DNA from 2 places in the Allobosea sp. Tri-49 genome. Region 2 is predicted to be linked to the other one. Evidence: riboswitches for the same ligand, from Rfam matches in the RefSeq annotation. Region 2 holds a riboswitch; the other holds the start of a gene.

Region 1 (7,249 bases), 270 kb from region 2:
CGTTCCGACGATCTGCGCGCGCGCCGGCAGCGCCGGGCTGCTCTCGACGGAGGGCTGGAAGAGACTTTCCGAGGAGGTGCTGGCCGCGATCTTCGCAAAGCTGGACGGCATCGACGGCATCTATGTCTCGCTGCATGGCGCGATGGGCGCCGATGGCGAGCTCGATCCGGAAGGTTATCTGCTGGAGAAGCTGCGCGAGCGCGTCGGCCCGGACATGCCGATCGTCATCTCGCTCGACCTGCACGGCATCCTGACCGACCGCATGCTGCGCCAGGTCGACGGCTTTGCGATCTACTGGACCTATCCGCATGTTGACTTCGCCGACACCGGGCGACGCGCGGCCGAACTGCTGCTGAAACTGATGGCTGGCGGCATCAGGCCGGTCGCGGCCCGCGTCGTCATCCCGGCACTGGTCCGCGGCGACGAACTCATCACCAAGACCGGCTGCTATGGCGAACTGCTCGCCGAATGCCGTCGGCTCGAAGAAGAGGGGCGGGCGCTGGCGGCCGGCATCATGATCGGCAACCCCTTCACCGACGTGCCGGAGCTGTGCTCGCAGGTCTTGATCCTCACCGATGGCGACGCAGCGAGCGCCGAGCGGGAGGCGACAAGGTTGGCGCAGGAGTTCTGGCCGTTGCGCTTCCGCATGCAGGGCAAGCTCGTGCCGCTTGAACGCGCCATCGCGCAGGCGCGCAGCATCGATGGGCCGGTGATCTTCACCGATGCCGCCGATGCGACCTCCTCGGGCGCTTCGGGCGATAGCAATGCGATCCTCGCCGGATTGCGACAGGCCAGCTACGGCAAGCGGGTGCTGGCGCAGATCGTCGATGCGCCGGCTGCGGCCGCGGCGCATGCGGCGGGCGTCGGCGCGAGCCTGTCGTTGACGCTCGGCGGCTCGATCGACCCAGCCCGATTCCCGCCGATGCCGGTGACCGCGACGGTCAAGCTGCTTTCGGACGGCGAAGCCGCGCTCGAGACGATGAAGGCGCCGCTCCGGGCCGGCCCGACCGCGGTGCTCACCTACGACAATGTCACCGTCGTGGTGATGAGCCGCTCGGTCAGCCTGTTCGACCGGGCAATGTACTACGCCAACGGGCTCGATCCCGAGGATTTCGACCTGATCGTGGTGAAGTCGCCCCACGCCGAATTCCACATGTTCGACCAGTGGTGCGCCCGCAATTTCAACGTCGAAGCGCCTGGCGCGACTTCGGCGAACCTCAGAAGCCTCGGCCACCGCATCTGCGCCCGCCCCGTCTATCCGCTCGACGACAACGTCACCTTCGCGCCCCGCGCGACGATCTACGATCTGTGAGGACTGCGCCCATGCCCAGAATCGAGGCTGTCGACTTCTTCTATCTCGCCATGCCCGTCGTCACCGACGAGGCCGATGGCAGCCAGGACGCGCTGCTGGTGCGGGTCGCCGCCGGCGGCCATGTCGGCTGGGGCGAATGCGAGGCAGCCCCGCTGCCGTCGATCGCCGCCTTCATCTGCCCGATGTCGCACGGGGTCTGCCGGCCCGTCGCCGATTCCGTCCTCGGCCAGAAGCTGGATGGCCCGGAGGACATCGCCCGTATCGCTGCCGCGGTCGCCTACAATTCGATGGACCTGCTGCAGGCGCCGCATACCTTCTCCGGCGTCGAGATGGCGTTGTGGGACATCCTCGGCAAGCTGCGCTCCAAGCCGGTCTGGCGCTTGCTCGGCTATCGCCAGAGCCATCCCAAGACGCCCTATGCCTCGGTGCTATTCGGCGGCACGGCGCAGGAGACGCTTGAGCGTGCGCGGGATGCCAGGAAGCGGAATTTCCGTGCCGCCAAGTTCGGCTGGGGACCGATCGGCCGCGGCAGCGTCGAGGCCGATGCCGAGCATTTCGTTGCGGCTCGGGAAGGGCTGGGAACCGACGGGATACTGCTCGTCGATACCGGCCAGATCTTCATCGAAGACGTCGAGCGCGCGGCCGCCCGCTTGCCGGCGATGGAGAAGGCGGATGTCCGCTGGTTCGAGGAGCCCTTCCACGCCAGCGCGCTTGAAGCCTATGGCGCACTCGCCAAGCTTAGCCCAAAGGTGCGCCTCGCCGGTGGCGAAGGCGCCCACAATGAAACCATGGCCAAGCAGCTGATCGACTATGGCGGCATCGGCTATGTCCAGATCGATTGCGGCCGGATCGGCGGAATCGGTCCCTCGAAGGCGGTGGCGGATTACGCGGTGGCGAAGGGCGTGACCTTCGTCAACCACACGTTCACCTCGCATCTGGCGCTGTCGGCCTCGCTGCAGCCCTATGCCGGGCTCGCCGATCACGAAATCTGCGAATATCCGGCGATGCCGAAGCCGCTCGCCACGGCGATCTCCGCCAATCATCTGGAGCGCGATGCGCGGGGGCAGGTCGCAGCGCCGGATGCGCCCGGCCTCGGCATCGAGGTCGCGACCACCGCGCTGAAAAGCTACCTCCAGGACGTCGAGATTTCCGTCCAGGGCAAGCGGCTCTACAGCACGCCCAGCCTCTGAACGGCGCTTGACGATGTAGCGCCGCCTTATAGGGTGGGCGCGATCGAGGTTCTCCGGGTTGCTTCCGGAGCTAAGAGGGAATTCGGTGAGGCGCGCTTGCTCCAAAGCCGAGGCTGCCCCCGCAACTGTAAGCGGCGAGCTCTCCGTCCATCGTCCACTGGTGCTCCTTGCGCCGGGAAGGCCGGGCGGAACCGGCGTCGACCCGCGAGCCAGGAGACCTGCCCCGATCGTCGAAGACGTCTTTCGGGCGGGGTGTCCCGGAGGTGTGCATCGGTGGCGGTCGTCCGAGCCCGCCATCTGTCCACATCCCCTGCCAGCTCCCATCCGTCATCTCGGGGAGCGATGAAGTCCATGTCCATAACGACCACCATGCGCGCGACGGCGCAGAGCTTGACGGCTGCGTGCCGTCCCCTCTATCAGAAATGCAACATTGTTACATTTGAGGCTCGTCCTGTGCCGACTGCGCGTCGATTTGTCCGCCTGCTGCAATGGCCCGCTGCGGTGCTTCTCGGCACTTTGCTTGCGGGTGCAGCTTCTGCTGCGCCAACACAGTATCCGCTGACACTGGAGAACTGCCGCGAGAGCGTGACCTTCGCCGGTCCGCCCAAGCGCGTCGTCGCGATCGGCCAGACGCAGACCGAAATCCTCTACGCGCTCGGTCTCGCCGACCGCGTCGTCGGCACCGCGGTCTGGTTCTCGCCGGTCGCCAAGCCCTATCAGGCGGTCAACGCCAAGGTGAAGCGTCTCGCCGACAACGATCCGAGCTTCGAAGCGGTGCTCGCCCAGGAACCGGATCTCGTCACCGCGATGTTCGAATGGCATGTCGGGCCCAACGGCATCGTCGGCAAGCGCGACCAGTTCGCCAAGGTCAAGGTGCCGACTTACGTTTCGCCGACCGACTGTGTCGGCAAGGACAATTCCGGCGCCGGCGATGGCGTGCGCACGCAAATGTTCACGATGGAGCTGGTCTATCGCAATATCCGCGAGTTCGGCCAGATCTTCGACGTCGCCGATCGGGCCGATGCGCTCATTGCCGAGCTGAAGGCGCGCGAGAACAAGGCGGTCCAGGCTGTGGCGAACGTCAAGGCCAAGGACGTGCCGGTCGTGGTCTGGTTCTCCAGCAAGGACATCAAGGGCGACGGCTTCATGGCCGGCAAGAACGGCGTGCCCGCCTATATCCTGTCGAAGCTTGGCGCCCGCAACATCATCACCACTAATGAGGAATGGCCACTGGTCGGCTGGGAGAGCATCGCTGCCGCCAACCCCGCGGTGATCGTCACGGTGAAGATGGATCGCCGCCGCTTCCCGGCCGACGACATCGAGAAGAAGCTCGACTTCCTCAAGACCGACCCCGTCGCCAGCAAGCTCGATGCGGTGAAGAACAACCGTGTCGTCATCATCGATGTCGGTGCGACCCGCGCCGGCCTCGACACGGTCGATGGCATCGAGACGCTAGCCAAGGCGATCGCCGGTTTCGGCCTTTCTCCTTGAGCCACGCCGTCCACGGTCCCAACTGGCCAGCGCGGATCGCCATCGCGCTGGCGGCTCTGCTGGCGCTCACCTTCTCGGTGGCGCTGGCGGTGACGATCGGCGAGATGCGCATTCCGCTGGAGACGGCGCTACGGGCGCTCGGCAACGGCCTGTTCAGCCTCGATTTTCCGGTCAGCGCGATCCAGCAGGGCGTGATCTTCGATTACCGCCTGAGCCGGGCGCTGATGGCTGGCTTATGCGGTGGCGCCCTCGCGCTCTCGGGCGCCATCCTGCAGGCGCTGCTGCGCAACCCGCTGGCGGAGCCTTATGTGCTGGGCATCTCGGCCGGGGCCTCGACCGGCGCCGTCGCGGTCCTGATCCTCGGCGTCGGTATCGGCGGCACGGCGCTGACGGTCTCTGCCGGCGCCTTTATCGGCTCCTGCGCCGCACTTGCGGTCGTCGCGCTGCTGGCGACGGGCGCCGGCAGCGCGAGCGATCGCGTCATCCTCGCAGGTGTCGCTACCTCGCAACTCTTCAATGCGGCGACGGCGACGATCGTCACGACATTGGCCAGCGCCGAGCAGGCGCGCGGCGTGATGTTCTGGCTCCTGGGGAATTTCGGCGGCGTGCGCTGGCCGGATCTGTGGATCGCCGCGCCGGTCGCCTTCATCGGCTTTGCCATCTGTATGCTGCACGCCAAGGTGCTCGACGCCTTCGCCTTCGGCGTCGATGCCGCGGCCTCGCTCGGCGTCGCGGTCACCAGGGTGAAGGTCATTCTCTTCGCGACGACCGCGGTGATGACCGCGGTGATGGTCTCGATCGTCGGCACGGTCGGCTTCGTCGGTTTGATCATTCCCCATGCCGCTCGCTTCCTCGTGGGCTCCGGCCACGCCCGTCTGCTGCCGGCCTGCCTCGTCATCGGCGCGATCTTCATGATCCTCGCCGACATCCTGTCGCGTATCCTGATCCCGCAGCAGATCCTGCCGATCGGCGTGGTGACGGCGCTGTTCGGTGCGCCGGTCTTCGCCCTGATCCTCTACCGCGCGAGGCAGCCGGCATGACGCTTGCGACCCGCGAGGTGCGCTGGGGCGCCGCCGGCCGGATGATCGTCGACGGGGTGACGCTGCAGGCGGCTCCCGGCCGGGTGCTCGGCCTGATCGGGCCGAACGGTTCGGGCAAATCAAGCCTGCTCAGGCTGCTCTGCCGGCTGCGCAATGTCGCCAGCGGCGTCGTCATGCTCGATGGACGCGACATCGCCGGCGTGCCGCGGCGTGATCTCGCCCGCCGGCTCGCCTTCGTCGAGCAGCAGGCAACCACCGAGATCCAATTATCTGTCTGCGACGTCGTCCGCCTCGGCCGCACGCCGCATCGCGCCGCGCTGGCATCGTGGAACGACGCCGACGAGGCGGCCGTGAACGAGGCGCTGGCGCGGGTCGGACTCACCGAGCGGCACGACCAGTTCTGGTACACGCTTTCGGGCGGCGAGCGCCAGCGCGTCCATATCGCGCGTGCACTCGCTCAGGAGCCGAGCGAGCTCATCCTGGACGAGCCGACCAACCATCTCGACATCCAGCACCAGCTCTCGATCCTGGGGCTGGTCCGTCGCCTCGGCATCACCTGCATCATGGCGCTGCACGATCTCAACCTCGCGGCGATGTTCTGCGACGAGATCGCGCTGCTGCATGAGGGGCGATTGCAAGCAGCGGGGTCTCCGGACCAAGTCCTAACCGCCGAAGCCATCCAGCGCATCTTTGGCGTCGCGGTCTCGATCCGCACGGGGGCGTCGGGACGCCGGCATATCGAATACCTGGTTGAGACGGAACGGAGGCAGTCGTGAAAGCAGCTGAGGCGCAGGCTCAGGTCTCGGATTACTGGACCCGGCGCGCGCCGGCTTTCGATGGCGCGGCCTCCCATGTCGCGCAGGCTTCGCTCTGGCGCGATGTTCTCGCTGCCGCCTTCGAGACTGAAGATGCGAAGGACGTCGTCGATCTCGGTACCGGGACGGGTGCCTGTGCGCTGATCGCCGCCTCGCTGGGACACCGGGTGCGTGCCTGCGATGGCTCCGAGGGGATGCTCGCTGCAGCTCGCAAGGCCGCCGAGGCGTCCGGGCTCGACGTCACCTTCGAACAGGCCCTGATCGAAGAGGCAACGTTCGCGCCGGCTTCCGCCGATATCGTGACGCTGCGCAACGTGCTCTGGACGCTTCCCGACCCGATGGCGGCGCTGCGCAAGGCGCAACTGATTCTGCGGCCAAGCGGCCTGGTGCTCGTCTCGGACGGGCTCTGGTCGGTCGCGGCGCAATACCGCTCAACCTATCCCGACGGGCTCGCCGCCAGCCTGCCGCGCCATGACGGCCTGACCGAGGACGAGACTCGCACGATGCTGAGCGAAGCGGGCTTCGGGCCGGCGCGGAGCTGGCAGCATCTCTTTCCGGCGTCGCCCTATCCCGGCGATGTGCCGATGTTCGTGCTGACGGCGCGAAAAGGCTAAGGCAGCTGGCGATCCTTGGCGGCCGGAAGCTTGCGGTTTCGGCTCAGGACGGGGTGAGCGCAGCCATCAGAACCAGGAACAGCATCGCAACCGGAGCCGCTAGGCTTCGGTTTCATTCTGTCCGGCAATGTCCTGGAAACACTGTGCTCTAAACCGAGCTAGGTAATGGCGCGCCCGAAAGGATTCGAACCTCTGACCCTCAGATTCGTAGTCTGATGCTCTATCCAGCTGAGCTACGGGCGCATGACAGCGGAGCGGTTTAGAAGGCCGCCGGGGCTGACGAAAGCCGACTTAAAGGCTCGCGCCGCGCTTGGCAAGCCCCGTTCTGCCGACTTCGTTCGCTTTCTCTTGGAGCCCGGACCTGGCGGCTGCCAGGAAGTCGTCAGCGGTGCTTGCCGTGCAGGAGGAGCGGATGCGGGGCTTCGCGCTTGCTCGTCTCGCCGGCCAGCGGCTGGCCGCCCTGCCGGGACTTCGGCAGCTTCTCGGCGATGCCGTAGAGCTCTTCACGGCGGTCCATCTCGCGCCAGATCTCGCCGGGTGTGATGCCGAGCTCGCTCCACAGCACGACGAGATTGTAGAGAAGGTCGGCGCTTTCGCGGACGACCGCCGGGCGATTGTTCTGCACCGCCTCGATGCCGACCTCGACCGCTTCCTCGCCGAGCTTCTTGGCCATTTTTGGCACGCCTTCGCGGATAAGCTTGGCGGTTCGCGACAAGGCCGGATCACGAGCACGGGCCGAGAGGACGGCGGCGTAGAGCTTCTGCACCGAATCGGTCATTGCAGCAGA
Region 2 (7,249 bases):
CTCGTCGGTGCACATGTTGAGCGAGACGATGCGCTGCGGCTGCGCCGGCACATCGTCCGCGTGGGCGAGGCCGGCGAAGATCGCCAGCCAGAGGCCGAGTGCGAGGGCGGCCAACCCTCTCACAGGCTCATCCTGATCCCGCCGAAGGCGCTGAGGCCCGGCACCAGGAAGCCGACCGGGTTCTCGTAGCGCTTGTCGAACAGGTTATCGACGCGCCCGAACACGGTCAGCCGCTCGTCGACCTTGTAGTCGGCGGCAAGGTTGACGATGGCGGCTCCCGGAGCGCGCAGGCGCGCGATCGAGAAGTCGCGATTCCCGTCCATACGCTCGCCGAGATAGATCAATGTCGCCGACAGCGTCAGCTTCTCGATCGGCGTCCAGCTCGCAGTGACGCTGGCCTTGTGGCGCGGCCGGCGCAGCAGTTCCTGGCGCGCGGTCTCGTCCTTGGCGAGGGTGAAAGTGTAGTCGGCGCGGACCTTGAACTGCGGCGTCAATTCCAGTGCTGCGAAGGCCTCGACGCCCTTCGTCGTGGCGCGGCCGATGTTCGTATAGGAGGTGCGCGCGGCGTTGGTCAGGATCAGGTTGTCGATGTCGTTATGGAAGTACGTCGCGCCGAATTTGACCTGCCCGCTCAGCAGCGGCTGCTCGAAGCCGGCATCCCAGCCGCGGCTTTCCTCCGGCTTGAGGTTCGGGTTGCCGTAGAAGTTGAAGGCCGGGCGTGAATCGCTGAAGCGCTCGCTCAGCGTCGGCGCCTTGAAGCCGGTGCCATAGCTCGCCTTCAGCTTGGTTTCGGTGCCTGGCACGATGAGGACCGGTGCGATGCGATAGGTGGTGTGGCCGCCGAACTTGTCGTCGTGATCGTAGCGGATATTGGCGACGGTGAAGAAGCGGTCGGTCCAGTTCGATTGCAATTCGACGAAGGCGCCCCTGTTGCCGTTCGAGACGGTCTTGTTGGGGGTGTCGAAGCGCTCGGTCTCATATTGCAGGCCTGCGACCAATGTCTGGCCCTGCGTGATCTTCAGGTCGCCGCGCCAATCGTATTTGGTGCGCTCGCCGAGATTCTCGGTCGGTAGCTCGAGAATGCCCGCGGCGTTCGGCCGGCGGTTGGAGCGATCCTGGTTGCTGTAGGAGACGCCGAAGCGGTTGACGAAACGGCCGTCCAGCGGATCCCAGACGATCTCGCCGCGGGTGAAGGCCTGGCGGTAGTTCTGACTGGAGCGGAAGGCATCCGGCCGGCTCGGGAAGCCGGAATCGTTAGTGAACAGCAACTGCCCGTCGATATAGCGGCCGACCCAGTTGACGCTCAGCGTGTCGGTGAGGCGGGCGCCGAGGCGGGCGGAATAGCTCCAGTTGTCATAGGAGTTGGGATTGCGGCGCCGGCCAGGCGGAACGAGTTCCGGCGGCGTTATTGGTGTCGCCTCCGCTCGAAAATGGCTGACGCTGAAGGCATAGTCGAAGCGGTCATTGCCGCCGCTGAGGCCGACGCTCTGGTTGAAGGTGCCGTGCGAGCCGGCTTCGATCGAGCCCGTCAGCTTCGGCGGGCCTTCGCCACGCTTGGTGGTGATCGAGATGACGCCGCCGAGCGCATTGGCGCCGTAGAGGCCGCTCTGCGGGCCGCGCAGCACCTCGATCCGCTCGATGTCGGTGGTCAGCATCTGGCCGAAATCGAAGGAGCGGTTCGGTGTTGAGGGGTCGTTCACCTCGATGCCGTCGATCAGCACCTTGACGTGGTTCGAATTGGTGCCGCGCATGAAGACCGAGGTCAGCCCGCCAGGGCCGCCGGTCTGGACGATGTTGAGGCCGGGCACGGCGGCGAGCGCCTGCGGCAGGGTGCGGCGCTGCTGGCGTTCGATCTCCTGTGCCGTGACGACGGTGACGGAGCTGGCGATCTCCCTGGCCGGCGTCGGCACGCCGGTTGGGCTGACGACGATCTCGTCGAGCGCGATCGGCTTCTCGCTCGATTGCGCTCGCGCTGCGAGTGGCGTCAGTAGGGTCGAGGCGGCGAGCAGGGACAAGGCAACAGGCAAACGCCCGCTCTTGGCGGGGCTGGGCAAACGGATCACGGTAAAACCTCGGCGGTAACGTCAGTGGCACGTCACCGCGAACGAGATAATCCGCTCCGCTCCCGCAAACGGGCGCGCAAAGGCTTATCACCCATCAGCGGACCCCCGGCCGATGTGTTCGCGTGTGACCACGGCTGACGGCAGGTCTCCTGGCTCGCGGGTCACCGCCTTTCACCGCCTTCCCAGGTCCGAGGCCCCAGTGGCGTGTGGCGAAAGGCTCGCCGCTTACAGTTGCGGGGGCAGCCGCAGCATGAGATGGCCAGGCCACCCGCACTGCGTTCCCTTTTGATCCCGTGAGGGAACCGTCGCATTCACGAGTAGGGCGGAAATGCGGCGGGGTCAATTCGGACTCCGCCGCCGCGTTCCCTCGCGTGAGGCGCCATTATCTGCGAGGATCAGTCCGGCTTGGCCGGAGGGGACGGCTCCTTGCCGGCGAGCGGCGTTTTGGGCGCAGCCGCCTTGGGTGTTGCCGACGCCTGCATCGAGTTGCCGAGCGAGGCGGCGAGCAGGGCCTGAGTCGGATCGGACCCCTTGAAGCCGGCCTGGGCCAGTATCTCGTCGAGGATAGGCTTCTGGGCGGTGAAGCTCAGGAGCTGGCTGGAGAGGTCGCCGATCGGGTTGCCGGCGTGCTCTCCCTGCGCCCCGGCAAGGGCGCTCGCGAACCCGCCCGCGCTGAAGATCCGGATGTCCGAGATCTTCTCGATCGGCTTCATCGCCTGCTCCAGAGCGAGCGGCACGATCTCGATCCGGGCCTTGGCCAGCTCGAACTCGATGATGCCCGCGGAGAGCGCATTGCGCGCCTCGTTCTTGGCGCGCTCGGCCCTGGCCTGCGCCTCGCCGAGCTCGATCACGCCGGTGGCGCGGATCTTGGCCGCTTCGGCTTCGGCCTCGGCCTGGATCTTGACCGCGGCGGCAAGGTCCTCGGCCGCGTGGCGCTCGGCCTCGGCCTTGACGGTGACCGCGGTCGCCTGCTGCTCGGCGTCCTTGCGGGCATCGATCACGGCGATGCGCTTGGCGCGTTCGGCGATCTCGACGTCGCGAGCGGTGGTCACCTGCTCCTCGGCCGTCGTCGCCGCAGCCTTGGCCGCGTCGGCCTTGGCGCGGGCCGCCTGCTCTTCCTCGGTCTTGTTGGCCACCGCGATGGCGGCATCGATGCGGGCGGTCTCGGTGATCTTGCGCGCCTCGGCCTCGCGTTCGGCGATGCCACGCTCGGCGTCGATCCTGGCCGATTCCCGTGCCTGGCGGGCCTGAGCCTCGCGCTCGGCGATGCCGCGATCAGTTTCGAGCCGCGCGGTCTCCTCGCTCAGGCGCGCCAGTTGCTCGGCCTTGGCGGCTTCGGCCCGCGTCTCGGCCGTCTTGTTGGCGATGTCGCGCTCCTGGCTGAGCTCGGCGTCGCGCTGCTCGCGCTGGATGGTCAGGCGCCGCAGCGAGGCCTCGCGATCCTTGGTGGCGATCTCGACCTCGTTGTCGCGGACGATCTGGTTGCGCTCGCGCTTGCGCTCCTCGGTGATCTTGGTGAGGGCGGTCAGGCCCTCGGCATCGAAGGTGTTGTTCGGGTTGAAATGCTTGATGTCGGTCTGGTCGAGCCGAGTGAGCGAGACCGATTCCAGCTCCAGCCCGTTGGATTGCAGGTCATGGGCGACCGCTGCCTGCACCGATTTGACGAATTCGGCGCGCTGTTCCTGCAGGTCCTGCAGCGTCATCGTCGCCGCCACCGAGCGCAGGCCGTCGACGAACTTGGCCTCGACCAGCGTCTTGAGCGCGTCGACGTCGTTGGTGCGGTCGCCCAAGGTCTGGGCGGCGAGCGCGATATTGTCGGCATCAGGCTTCACCCGGACGTAGAACTCGGCGGTGATGTCGGCACGCATCCGGTCCGTGGTGATCATCGATTCATGCTCGGAGCGCTTGACCTCGAGCCGCAGCGTGCTCAGCGACACCCAGGAATAGGAGTGGAATATCGGCAGGATGATCGAGCCGCCGTCGAGCACGACCTTCTTGCCGCCCAGACCGGTGCGGACATAGGCCTTGTCGCGCGCCGCCCTAGTGTAGAGCGACGTCATGATGACGCCGATCACGACGATGCCGGCGACGATGGCGCCGGCGATGATGCCGAGTGAGAGGAAATCCATCTGGTCAGCCCTCTTTGGTGTCGACGGCGCCGAGTTCCTGCGGCGCAGGGATAGCCTGGAAGAGACCGTCGGCGCCGTCCACGATCAGGACGAGCGCGCCGGTTTGGATGAGGTGGCCCGGAGCGGCTGTCGCCCGCAGCGCATGGATGTTGTCGTGCCGGTCCTTGACGCGCACCGTGCCGGGCTTGCCCTGGTCGAGTGGCCCGATGGTGACGGTGCCGATCAGTCCGACGAACTCCGCCTGGCTGAGCGCGCTGGTCTCGTCCTGGGGAATGATCCTGGCGATGCCGCGGCTGAGCCAGCGCGTCACCGGGGCGGCGCCGGCCAGGGCAAGCGGCACCGAGATCAGGGCCGGCAATGGGCCGCCGATGCCGGTCGCGAGCGACTGGATAGCGAAGCCGAAGGCCGCGAAAGCCGAGAGCAGGATGACGGCGAGCACGAGGATGGGAACACCGCCGGCATTGAGCCAGGACATCCAGCCGCCGAGCAGGCCGGCATCATGATGGTCCGGACCGTGATGGCCAATGCCATCATCGAGCAAACCGGCGGCCGAGGCGCCGAGCAGCAGCGAGATGATCTCGACGAGCCCGAGGCCGACGACCGTCAGCAATGCGATCCAGAACGGCGCCGTGCCAGCCTGGACGATCCCGTCCATCAGCGCTGGCCTTCACGAAAGGCCTTGAGCCGCGCCTCGATGGCGTCGTCGCGCTGCAGGCGGCCGAGTTCCTCGACTTCGGCGGCGCCTCCCGTCGGCTTGGCGGGAACCCCGGTCACGCGCTCGACCGCAGCCAGAGCGTCGGCGAGGCGCTGGTCATTGCGCTGGGACGGCGTCGCCGCGGCCGGAACGGCTCGCTCGGCCCGCTTGGCGTCCTCGAGCCTCTTGGTCGCGTCGGCGCGGGCGGAGGCGACGCTGCGCAGGGTCGCCTCGGCTTCCGCCACCTCGGCGGCGTTCTCGGCGAGCGCTTTGGTCAGGGCCTCGCGCTGCGCCTCCAGGTCGATCTGGACGCCCGTGGCGGCGCGGGCGAGGTCGTCGCGGCCCTTCTCCAGGCCGGTCTTGATCTTCTCGTCGAGGTCGCGGATTTCGGCGTCGAGATCATCCGCCTTTGCCTTGAGCCGGTGGCCGGCGGCCATGGCGACCCCGAGCGCGGCGCGCGCCTCATCGGCGATCTTGCCGATCTCGCGAACCGCCTGCTGTGCGACCGCGACCGGGTTGGAGCTTTCCGCGACGTCGACGGCGTTGTTGACGACGCCGGCGATGACACGACCGAGACGGACGAGGATACCTTCGTTGGACATCGTGCTCTCCTTTTGCGGGGAAAGATCGGTTTGGACGCCGATCTGGACACTGATCGACGCCTCGCCGAAGACGAGGCGCGCTTCGGCGAAGTCGTTCCAGCCGGCGCGATAGCCGTCGACAGAATAGGGGACGATGGCGCGCCCGCCGATGGTGGCGATACTGACGCTGTCGGGGCCCTTCACGGCGAACAGCTTGGCGTCGAGCGGGATATCGTTGATCGGCTCGTTCGCCTGACGCCGGCCATGGTCGCGCAGCGCCAGGGTTGCCATGCGCGAGGGCAGGCCGGTCCGAGTGCGGATCTCCTCATAGGCTTCTTCATGGAGGGCGACGAGATTGGCGCCCTTGGTGCCGTCGAGGATCGCCATCGCCTCACGAAAGGCCGACAGGGTCGCGAACAGCGCGTCGCGGTCCTCAGCCGAAGGCTTCAGGATCAGCGCCATCGTGTTTTTTGGCTTCGCGATCATACTTCATAATATAAAGCACTTCATTGGTGCTTTCAAGGCGCCTGCAACCGAAGCGAGCGCTCGCAGCGCCGAAGCATTAGCGAGACGTGAAGAATTTCGATCGACGGATCGTCATTGGGAGCGAAGCGAAGCAATCCAGGGGCTGCGAGCTCTGCCGCCCCTGGATTGCTTCGTCGTCGTGCTCCTCGCGATAACGCCAGCGAGCTTCTGGGTTCGTGACGGCCGGCCGCTCAGAAGCTGTAGGCGGCTTTCACCTTGACCAGATGCTGGCTGAAATTGGTGATGTCGAGATCGCCGGGCTGGCCCTTAGCCTTGCCGGCGAGCTGGACATTGTAGGCCGCCGAGATCGCGAACTGCTTGGTCGCCTGCCAGAAGATGCCGGGGCCTGCGAAGGTGGCGTAGCCGGCGTCCTTGCCGAAGCCGAGTTCGTTGTGGCGGCGCTGATGGCGGACTTCGCCGCTGAGATAGAGCCCGTCGATCAGCTGCCAGGCGAGCGAGCCGCCGACCGTGAAGGTCGACGAGCGGCCATAAGGCGAAGGACCGGTCCAGGTCAGGTCGTGCGAGAGATTGAGCGCGGCGTAGAGCTTGCCGGGGACCAGTGTCTTGTCGGCGAAGATGCGGATGCCGGTGTTGTAGGTGGTGAAGTTGCCGGCGCCGGTCGGGTCGAGGCGGTTGAAGCTGGGATCGACGACGACGGTCAGGCCGATGCCGTGCAGGTCGCGCCCGAGCAGGCGGTACTTCATCTCGACGCCGGCGCCGAAGCTGCGGCTGTCGGCGCCAGTGCCAGCGATGGTGGCGTCGGTATAGCCGCCAAGCAGATAGGGGCCGATCTCGAAGCAGGGGAACAGGCCGTAGGAGCCCTGGAGCTGCAGGCCGTGCGCGGCCTGGCGGCCGTCGCGGACACCGAAGCCGCCATTATACGTCAGGCTCGCGCCGAAGGAGCCGACCTCGGCGACATCCGAGCCCGTCGTGAAGCCGAAGGCGTCGGTCGGGATGCCCTCGCTTTCGGTGCAGGCCGAAAGCACGGGTGGCGCGACCGGCGCGCCCTTGCGGGAGGGAATATCGGCAGCGAGAGCGGGCGAGAGCAGGCCCGAGACGGCAAGGGCGAAGGCGGCGGGCTTGAGCATGGCTGGCGATCCTGTTGGCTAACCCACCCTACGCAAATGCGAATGAGTCGCAATATCGAATGATCGATCGCGAGATCATGGCGTTACATTGTTGCGAATGCGCAACAGCGGGTGGCTCAGCCGTGGGAGCTCAGGGTGTGCAAGCGCGCAAACGCCACCGGTGCGATCT

The links. Region 2 has a riboswitch for cobalamin ahead of BLM15_RS24710 (TonB-dependent receptor plug domain-containing protein). Riboswitches for the same ligand answer to the same signal wherever they lie in the genome.
Region 1: another riboswitch for cobalamin. It lies ahead of BLM15_RS31965 (ABC transporter substrate-binding protein); the one in region 2 lies ahead of BLM15_RS24710 (TonB-dependent receptor plug domain-containing protein).

The regions. Positions count from the first base shown of each region.
Region 1 covers NZ_CP017946.1:4,857,435-4,864,683, forward strand. Annotated here, with positions in the region: gene BLM15_RS23455 (M81 family metallopeptidase) at 1-1,312, shown strand, start outside; gene BLM15_RS23460 (mandelate racemase/muconate lactonizing enzyme family protein) at 1,324-2,502, shown strand; cobalamin riboswitch at 2,532-2,742, shown strand; gene BLM15_RS31965 (ABC transporter substrate-binding protein) at 2,983-3,993, shown strand; gene BLM15_RS23470 (FecCD family ABC transporter permease) at 3,990-5,033, shown strand; gene BLM15_RS23475 (ABC transporter ATP-binding protein) at 5,030-5,809, shown strand; gene BLM15_RS23480 (class I SAM-dependent methyltransferase) at 5,806-6,462, shown strand; tRNA gene BLM15_RS23485 (tRNA-Arg) at 6,629-6,705, opposite strand; gene hisE (phosphoribosyl-ATP diphosphatase) at 6,845-7,240, opposite strand.
Region 2 covers NZ_CP017946.1:5,124,181-5,131,429, forward strand. Annotated here, with positions in the region: gene BLM15_RS24705 (ABC transporter substrate-binding protein) at 1-123, opposite strand, end outside; gene BLM15_RS24710 (TonB-dependent receptor plug domain-containing protein) at 120-2,063, opposite strand; cobalamin riboswitch at 2,186-2,385, opposite strand; gene BLM15_RS24715 (flotillin family protein) at 2,459-4,192, opposite strand; gene BLM15_RS24720 (OB-fold-containig protein) at 4,197-4,847, opposite strand; gene BLM15_RS24725 (PspA/IM30 family protein) at 4,847-5,929, opposite strand; gene BLM15_RS24730 (hypothetical protein) at 6,184-7,080, opposite strand; gene BLM15_RS24735 (NUDIX hydrolase) at 7,197-7,249, opposite strand, start outside.